2 linked regions of the Rosistilla oblonga genome follow. The protein of the gene in region 1 binds, or shares a complex with, the protein of each later gene. Links are inferred from orthologs where the notes say so. Each region holds a gene or a part of one and is shown on either strand. Other genes may lie near its edges.

What was found. Proteins that work in one complex are often made in the same cells at the same time.
Region 2: the proteins of secY (region 1) and secA are in contact, whole or in part, in a crystal structure (PDB 3DIN), measured with the Thermotoga maritima proteins. The link is inferred for Rosistilla oblonga from one-to-one orthologs. Residues at the interface, in WP_004081795.1 of Thermotoga maritima: Glu108, Gly109, Glu110, Glu111, Ala236, Glu237, Arg238, Arg239, Ile240, Thr241, Ile242, Gln243, Tyr244, Ala245, Arg246, Arg247, Val248, Thr249, Gly250, Arg251, Arg252, Val253, Tyr254, Gly256, Ala257, Ser258, Thr259, Tyr260, Leu261, Pro262; in WP_004082002.1 of Thermotoga maritima: Glu261, Ala262, Arg263, Lys300, Ala301, Arg302, Thr303, Ile304, Ile305, Leu323, Tyr324, Asp325, Pro326, Val329, Ser330, Tyr333, Ile336, Lys340, Phe345, Val349, Glu363, Phe364, Tyr374, Ser375, Gly376, Gly377, Glu393, Ile395, Thr482, Ser483.

What each region holds. Positions count from the first base shown.
Region 1 is NZ_CP036292.1:6,114,049-6,118,077, reverse strand. What follows is about bases 1,111-4,029. They hold secY (preprotein translocase subunit SecY), read right to left. Parts: upstream 3,299-4,029; coding sequence 1,922-3,298; downstream 1,111-1,921. Other genes in these bases: rplO (50S ribosomal protein L15), read right to left, coding at 3,516-4,028; CA51_RS21730 (adenylate kinase), read right to left, coding at 1,150-1,740. Also shown: CA51_RS21740 (SDR family oxidoreductase), read left to right, coding at 1-193; CA51_RS21735 (aminotransferase class IV), read right to left, coding at 208-1,023. UniProt on the Escherichia coli protein: The central subunit of the protein translocation channel SecYEG. Consists of two halves formed by TMs 1-5 and 6-10.
Region 2 is NZ_CP036292.1:5,453,168-5,458,557, reverse strand. Bases 830-5,109 are described here. They hold secA (preprotein translocase subunit SecA), read right to left. Parts: upstream 4,729-5,109; coding sequence 1,030-4,728; downstream 830-1,029. Other genes in these bases: CA51_RS19305 (3-deoxy-D-manno-octulosonic acid transferase), read right to left, coding at 830-917. Also shown: more of CA51_RS19305, read right to left, coding at 1-829. UniProt on the Escherichia coli protein: Required for protein export, interacts with the SecYEG preprotein conducting channel.

The DNA.
Region 1 (4,029 bases):
CACCTATTACGAAGAGATCGCGCGGGTTCTCGGTCGTCCATTGCCAACCTTCGTCTCACCCGACCCCGCGGCGATGGTTAGTCGACGAGCGACAACCAGCAAGCGAATCTGGACGGCTCGCTTTCGCCGCGACCTCTGCCCTCGGTTAGCATTCCCCGATTACCGCGCCGGGCTGCGCGACGTGCTTCGCTAGCGCGGTCGGTTCGATCATTGCGACTCGCCCGTCAGTGCCCGGAATGCATCGGCCAGCTGTCGATAGATCGGACCGCTGCGGTTGTTACCGAACCAGATGCCCGCGCCTGTCCCTGTCAGCAGGATCTCATCGGCGGCAGCGAACATCGCCGGTTGCAGCGGTTGGTCTCGCCACGCGATCCCTGCCTCGTCGGCCAATTGCCGGACGACGCCCAGCGAAACGCCCGGCAACACGCGATGTGGCGGTGCGGAATAGATGCATCCTTCTCGAACCAGCAGGATGTTCGCCGATGCGGTCTCGGTAAGCGAACCATCGGTATCGACCAAGACAGCCGTTGCCGAGGGATCGATCTGGTGAGCCTGTTCCCCGGCCAGGTAGTAGTGGATTCGGCTGCGATGTTTGGCAGCTCGGGGGATCGATTCATCGGGAGGTTGGATCACCGAAGTGACCACCAACGCTTCTCCTTCGCTCTGCAGACGCTGCAGCCTGGCGAGATCGAGCGGCGATAGGTGCGCAATCACCGTCGGCGTCCGGTCGCGTAGCTTGCCCGGAGTGATCAGTAAAGTAATCCCGACGTCCGGTGGAGCCGCGTTGATCCGTAGGAGTTCTTCGATGCAGGCGGGCATCGCATCGATAGCCGGTCCTGCGTCGATCGATAGCAGCGACGTCGTGTGGCGAAGTCGACAGAGATGATCGTCCAAGCGAAACACTCGGCTCGAATAGGTCCGCAACCGCTCGACAGCGATCACGCCTTGGAACACTCCCAAGTCGTCGACCGGCAACGCGACTTCCCCATCGATCCATTCCCCACTGCGATACCAGATCGACATATCGGTGAAACCCATTTGGGAGACAAGCAAACCGTAAAAAGAAGCCCTGGAGCGAAGGCCTTCAGCGTGTCATGAAGCCGGATGGACCAGACGCGAGAACGACTGATCCATTGTGCCCATCAATTGCTAGTTTGCGCTACGCATAAGTTCCATGCGGGCCCGAACGCGATCGAGGATCTGTTGGAAGACAGCTTCGGGACTTTGGCAGCCGTCGATGCGTTCGACTAAACCGCGTTGAGCGTAGAAGTCCAACAGCGGCGAGGTTTGGCGGTGGTAGACGCGCAGTCTCTGCTGGATCGTCTCGGCGTTGTCGTCGGCGCGGTTCTCGATTTCGGCTCGTTTGAGCAAGCGTTGCACCAACGCATCTTCATCAACGTCCAAATTCAGGACCATCGAAATCCGGTCGTTTTTGCTCGCCAATTGTTCGCCGAGCAATTGAGCCTGCAGCAGGGTCCGCGGGAAGCCGTCGAACATGCATCCGCTGTCACATTGCTCGCGACGCAGGAACTCTTCGACAATTCGTACGACAAGAAAGTCGGGGGCCAAACGGCCTGTATCGATGTACGATGCTACAAGCTTTCCAAGCGAACTGGATTCGCCACGGATCTCACGCAGCATGTCGCCGGTGGAAAGATGTGGCACCGAGAGATGGTCCACAAGCTGTTTGCACTGCGTTCCTTTGCCCGCGCCAGGAGGCCCAATGAAAATGATTCGCATTGGATCTCTCCCTTGGAATGCAGGATGCCGATTCGCTCGCAAAGCCTAACCGCGACGCGAAAAGGCCTTAGCATAACAACGTTTGCGTCGAAGCCAACCGACCGACGTTGAATCGGCGATCCGAGCGGCCGCCGAAAGATCGGCCGCTGCGTACTACTTGAACATCGCCGTAGCCGGCGAATTAGCCTTCCAGCAGACCGCGGTAGTTCCGCATCACCAGGTGGCTATCGATCTTCTGAATCAGATCGAACGCGACGCTCACCGCGATCAACAATCCGGTACCACCGTAGAAACCAGCGATCGAATACGATACGCCCAGCGAACCGTAAACGATGGTCGGAACAATGGCGACGATTGCCAGGAACGCCGCACCGACGTAGGTGATCCGAACCATAACCTTCTCAAGATAGTCGGCGGTTCGCTTACCGGGACGATATCCGGGGATAAACGTTCCGTGATCCTTCAATTGATCGGACATCTCTTTCGGATTGAAAGTGATCGCCGTCCAGAAGTAACAGAAGAAGAAGATCAGAGCGACATACAGCATGTTGTAGACAAACGATGTGCCGCTGCTCATGATCGATCCGAAGCCGTTCAGAGCCGAGAACATCATCGTGCCGGGAGTGAACGATTTCGACAGGAATTGAAGCATTACGCCTGGGATCATCAACAAACTGCTAGCGAAAATGATCGGCATGACGCCAGCTTGGTTGATACGCAGTGGAAGGAACTGGCGGTTCCCACCGTAGACGCGACGTCCGCGGGTGAACTTTGCACTTTGAGTAGGAATACGACGTTGTCCCAGCGTGATAAAGACCACGCCAAAGACCACCGCGACAAAGAGCACTATCAAGATGATGAGCGTCTCAATACCGACCGTACCCTTCGAAAGGCCAACCAGTTCGGTCTTCATATTCTGGATCAGGTCGAACAACGCACCTGGCATTTGAGCCAAGATGCCTGCCATGATCAACAAACTGATACCGTTACCGATACCGTATTCGTCGATCTGTTCACCCAGCCACATCAGGAAGATGGTACCGCAGGTCATGATTAAGACCGCGGTGATTTGCCAACCCCAATACAGCGTGTTGCTATCGTCGGCAAAGAAGTTTGGATTGACTTTACTGGCTTCGCCCTCGCCGCCAGCCATCAGCCAGAACTTCAGATACATGTAGCTCTGAATCAAGCACAAGACAACGGTCAGATAACGTGTGTATTCGTTGATCTTCTTACGGCCAGCTTCGCCTTCTTTCTTCAGCTCTTCGATAGGAGCCCAAACGCTACCGAGCAGCTGGAAGATAATCGAGGCCGAGATGTAGGGCATGATACCCAGACCGAAGATCGTCGCCTGGCGAAGATCGCTCGCGGCGAACAAGCTGACCTTCTCAAAGAACTGCGACGCGGTGTCCTCACCGGCCGAAGGGGCCAGGTTTTGGTTCATCATCGGCAGCGAGATATGAAAGCCGATGCGATAGATGGCTAGCAATCCAAGCGTGAGCAGGATTTTATTACGTAGCTCAGGGATCGTAAAAACGACGCGTAATTTTTCCAGCATGGTCTAATCCGTTCCTTGGCCCACGCCACCGGCGTCCCTCGTTAACGGGGACCTCATCAGATGCTTGAGCTTCGTAAATTTTGGTTTCGTTTGCGACAAGCGTCTGGCATCTTGAGACTGCTTAACGACGTTTGTCCTATCGTCAATGGACAACAAACAGTCGGGGCATCGCCCAATTTTTTTGTGCTTCCTTCGGGAACGACCCCGAAGAGCCACACTATTTGTGAGCTCGTTGAACTTCGCCCGACTTCAACAATTCGGCGCGTTCCTTTGGAAGACGCTTGGCTGTCAGGATGGTGACTTCACCGCCCGCTGCTTTGATCTTTTCAACAGCGCTCTTGCTGAAGCGATGCGCCGAAACCTTCAGTTTCTTCGTCAGTTCGCCATTACCGAGGATCTTCAGTTCATCGAAGATACCGGTCAGCACGCGAGTCGATGTCAGCAATTCGGGAGTGATCTCCATGCCGTCATCGCACAACGCTTCCAGATCTGCAACGTTCATGACCTTGATGGTCGGCGCGAATGCGTTGTTGAAACCGCGCTTAGGAATGCGGCGGAACAACGGCATCGAACCACCTTGGAAGCTCGGCTTGCGGCTGTAACCGCTACGGCTCTTGTGACCCTTATGACCACGACCGGCAGTCTTGCCGTGTCCCGATCCGGGGCCGCGGCCGATCCGCTTGCGTTTGCGATTCTTGGTAATGCCGGTGTTGACGTCGTGAAGTTTCATT
Region 2 (5,390 bases), 660 kb from region 1 along the record:
TCGCCAGGCCACGATTCGGCTGGCGTCTGCAATTCGCTGCGACGGCGTAGCTTGAGCCCCGCACCTACCACTTGGTCGGCAACGGCCTTAAAGCGTTCGGGGTGCCGCGGGACGAGGATCAGTCGCAGTTGAGGGAACCGATCTGCCAAGCGACGATAGATGTCGAGTGCGATCCGTTCCTCCGGCGCCTGGGTGCTACCAGCGATCCAAACGATCTGTTCCTTGCTGGCGGCCGATAACTTTCGCAGCGCGACGACTTCGGGAGCATGTCGATCGGTCCGCGCGCCGTCGAACTTGATCGATCCCGTCACGCGGACGCGGCTGGGATCAACTCCTAATTGCAAGAAGCGGCGGGCGTAGGTTTCGTCTTGAGCGAGGACCAGCGAGAGGCGGCGAAACGTTGGCCGCAGCAGCGAGGCAAAGCGGCGGTAACCGCGGAAGCTCCGTTCGCTGAGCCGGGCGTTTATCACAACAACTTCCGCTCCCTTTTGCCTCGTGATCGCAATCAGGTTCGGCCAGAGTTCTAATTCGCTGAGGACGAGGACATCGGGGCGAATTCGCCGGAAGGCACGCCGCACGGCCCAACTGAAGTCCAGCGGGCAATAGAAGACCGTGTGTTCGGGGAATCGCGTGCGAGCTAACTGCATGCCCGTCGCGGTTGTCGTGCTGATCACGATCTGCATGTCGGGACGCGATTGCTGCAGACGTTGGACGACGTTGGAGAGCAGATTGACTTCGCCCACACTGACCGCGTGCAGCCAAGCACATGGCTGATTGCCCTCGCGATGCGGGACGTTGCCCAGCAATTTTGCTGACCAGCCCGCTCGGTACTTGCCAGTTCGCAACGATCGCCAAACCAGGAACGGCGAGATGGCAACGGCGGCCAACAGGTAGGCGATGTTTAAAAGATAAGTCATCTCAGCATCCTTGCGAGGTTCCGCCATGCGTCAGAGGGATTGTGAACGCTTCCTGCGTTCCCCAAGACGCTACGATTCAACCACGGAATGCTGCGGCAACGCAATACCCAACCTAGGCGTAAGTGCCATGTCGCTTGCAGCAAGCCTTATATTTCTTGCCGCTGCCACAGGGGCACTTATCGTTCGGGCGGATTTTTTCGCCACGGTTGCGAACCGGTTCGATCTTCGCGTCGCCATCTTGGCTGGCGCTGGCCGCTTCGTTTGCCTGGTCGGCTCCCGCGTCGATCCCGCTGGGCGTATCGTCGTGGCGTTCCTGGGCTCCCATGAACGTACTGCGAACAAAATCTTCGTTCAGGCTCTCCATGCGGAAGATCAGGTCGGTTGTTCGTTCGCCAATCGAGGTCCACATGGTTTCGAACAATCGCATGCCTTCGCGTTTGTATTCGACCTTGGGGTCCATTTGGGCGTAGCTTTTCAACGACACGCTGCTGCGCAGATGATCCATCGCCAGCAGATGGTCCTTCCAGGCGGTGTCGACAATGTTCAGCAACACCTGGCGTTCCATCCGTCGCATTTCGGGATGATAGCGTTCGTCGACTGCGCCATCGACGGTCCGCAGCATCGTTGCGCGGTCCATCCGTGCGATCTCGTCCTTGGGCAGGCGCACTCGCAGTTCTTCGTGCATCCACTGCGTCAACGCATCGAGCGATTCGTCGCTGCCAGCGGCGATCGTGGCTGTTGTTCCCGCGTCGGCTCCGGCAAACAGATCCTCGACTCGTTTGCGAGCATCCGAATGTAGCGATCCCGCTTGGTCGTTCGATCGGCTGCTGATATCGACCAGCAATTGCTTCAGTTCATCACGCTGCAGGCTTCGCAGGTCCTCGACGGCCACTTCGACGCCAAAGCGGTCTTGAGCCCAGAGCGCAAGTCCTTCGCGATCGATTCGGTTTTGGCCTCCGGAGTTATCGCAGAACCGCGACAGCCCAGCCAGGATTGGGTATTCAGCCTCTTTGACCGAATAGGCTTGTTGAGCGCGTTGAACCAATAACGCTTTGATGTCTTTGGATTCCAGGTCTCGCATCTCGTCGACGGTGACCTCGATGCCAAACTTATCGCGGACCCAGTTGGCAATCGTTTGCAGGCCAAAGTCGGCGGCCAGGAACATTTCGCCCGGCGACAGGTCGACCTTCGCGATCGCTTTGCAACCAGCATCGGTCAGCTGTTCTTCCAGCTCGCGGCGTTCAAGTTGCTTGAGATCCTTGTCGCGATAGTTGGTTCCGTATTTGGTGTTGCACCAATTGACCAACGCGTTCCAGTTCCAGTCGGCTTCGTCCTCTTCGTAAGGCAGGTTCTCTTCGACCGCTTCGAGCACCATCGCTTCGGCGGCTCGTTCGGCCTGATCCTTGGCGTACTGCTCGGCTGCCTGGTAGTCCATGTTGCGGAAGTCTTTTGGTTCCAGCTGACATCCCAATTGGCTACCGCTCCAGGCCGCAAACGATTCCGCACCGTAGTGCTCCGACGCCAGGATGTCGACGTAATGATCGACCTGTCCCTTGATCTGCGAGAGGATCAATTCACTGCAGCTGACGCCATCGAGGATTTGTTGGCGGTAGGTGTAGACCCGCTTCCGCTGCTCATCCATGACTTCGTCGTATTCGAGCAGGCTTTTACGAATTTCAAAGTTGCGTTCTTCGACCTTCTTCTGCGCCGAAGCGATCCGGCGGGAAACCATCGCGCTTTCGATCGCTTCGCCTTCGGTCATGCCAAGCTTGACCATCACGCTCTTGACCCAATCGCCAGCGAAGATCCGCATCAGGTCGTCTTCAAGCGACAGGAAGAAGCGGCTGGAGCCAAAGTCGCCTTGACGACCGCAACGACCACGCAACTGGAGATCGATCCGGCGGGATTCGTGTCGTTCGGTACCGATCACCATCAGTCCGCCACGCGTCCGCACCTCTTCGGCCGCTTCCTTCATCTTCTCGCGTTCTTGAATCTCACCGACCAACGCATCCCATTCTTCTTTGGGGACTTCCAGGCGTGTCGGGTATTTGTCTTGCAGTTGAGCCCATGCCATCGTCTCGGGGTTACCACCGAGGATGATGTCGGTACCACGACCCGCCATGTTGGTCGCGATCGTGACGGCTCCCAATCGACCCGCTTGAGCGACGATCTCAGCTTCGCGCTTGTGCTGTTTAGCGTTCAAGACTTCGTGCTTGATGCCACGGCGTTCGAGCAGGCTGCCCAGTCGCTCGCTCTTTTCGATCGACACGGTGCCAACCAGGACGGGGCGGCCGGAGCGTTCGATCGATTCGATCTTCTCGCGCGGCACGCTCTGTTTGTTCTTCTCGCCCTTGACGATGATGCTGATTTCGGAGTCGTTCTCAGACTGGATCGTGCCCCAAACTTCCGAGCCATCCTTCATTTCAAGGATGTCCCACTTGGCGGCGCGTTCGATCTCTTGGGCAACCGCTTCGTACTTCTCGCGTTCGGACATGTAGATCACGTCGGGATTTTCGATTCGCTTGAGCACACGGTTTGTTGGAATCTCGACCACGTCCAAGTGGTAGATCTTCCAGAACTCGTTGGCTTCGGTCATCGCCGTACCGGTCATACCCGAGAGTTTGTTGTACAGCTTGAAGAAGTTTTGCAGCGTGATGGTCGCCATCGTCTGCGTTTCTTCTTTGATTCGCACACCCTCTTTGGCTTCGACCGATTGGTGCAATCCGTCGGACCACTGACGGCCTTCCATCAGACGACCGGTGAATTCATCGACGATCACGATCTGACCATCTTTGACGACGTAGTTGACGTCGCGTTTATAGAGGTGCAGCGCCTTGAGCGAATTGTCGATCAAGTGCGGCCATTCCATGTTGCCAGCGGTGTAGAAGCTTTCCACGCCAGCCAGTTTCTCCGCTTCGCGAACGCCTTCGTCGCTGAGCGTGACGGAGTGATCCTTCTCGTTGACCGTGAAGTGCAATTCCTTCTGCAATTGCTTGGCGATCCGATTCGCTTCGGCGTATTTCTGCGGATCGGTGTGCGCTGGGCCGGAGATGATCAACGGCGTTCGCGCCTCGTCGATCAAGATATTGTCGACCTCATCGATGATCGCATAGTTCAGTGGGCCCTGGCTCTGCTGCATCTCTTTCGGGAAGCGATCGTCGCCGCGCGCCGCCGGACGCATGTTGTCGCGGAGGTAATCGAAGCCAAATTCGTTGTTCGTGCCGTAAGTGATGTCACACGCGTAAGCTGCCTGGCGAGCGCTGGTGCTCATCCCGCCTTGGATCGTACCGATCGTCAGCCCCAAGCCCATGTACAGCGGAGCCATCCACTCCATATCGCGGCGAGCCAGATAATCGTTGACTGTGATCACGTGGACCCCTTTGCCCTCCAAGGCGTTGAGGTAACACGGGAGCGTGGCGACGAGAGTCTTTCCTTCACCGGTGACCATTTCGGCGATCGCACCGGAGTGCAGCACCATACCACCGATCATCTGTACGTCGTAGTGACGCATGTTCAACCAGCGCTTGCCCCCTTCGCGGCAGACCGCAAACGCTTCTTCCAGAATGTCGTCGAGAGTTTCGCCAGCGCGCAAGCGGTTGCGGAACAGTTGAGTCTGTTCGCGCAGCTCCTCGTCGCTCATCGACTGGTATTTCGGTTCCAACGCATTTATCTGTTCGACGCGAGCAGTCAGCTTTTTCAGCTGACGGGCGTTCTGCGATCCGAATACCGCCGTCGCACCACGCTCGACCATGCCCAATAGGCCGCCGAAGATAACGCCGAGTAATTCCCAGATGCGTTCCAATATTGCCATCGTATTCCTAATCCAGTCGTGTCAATCATCCCTGCGCTTGCCGTCGTGCGGCAGGCGGTTGCAGGCGATTCCTCTCGCTACTTCTTAATGGACATCCCAATCCAACGGAATCGCGGAACCTATTTCACCGCAAGGAAGCGACTACAACTATCTCTAGTATTAATTTTTTTGTTTGATTCGTACGCGTCCGCTCAAACGTGTACATTTGGCGGTGGAGTTGCTACCGATCGAGCGTGACTCTGGCTGCAAACCACCGCTGCAACGAATTACGACACCACGGGTGCCCGACGTCTTTTAGGGAGACGTGGACCGTAAATATCGACATATCCTAAAGTTACGGATTTGCAGAATTGGGGTCAACCGCGATCGCTGGCCCCGGCAATGACGCATTCTGCCAGCTTTCTAATAGTAATGGTTCGCCGCAAGTCGCAAAATCGGGGCATTGGTTGGAATCGTTTGAATGCTTAGGACCAACCTAAAGTCCATATTTATCTAAAACTACGCATGCCACCTAGTTGACCTTGTGTTTGCAAGCGGTAAACTCTGCGTGAACCCACCTTCCTTTAAAAAACTCCATGGAGAGACTTACGATGCGTTCAATTCTTGCTGTATGTGTTGTTGCGACTTTGATCTCGTTCACCGCTACTGAAGCTGAAGCTGGC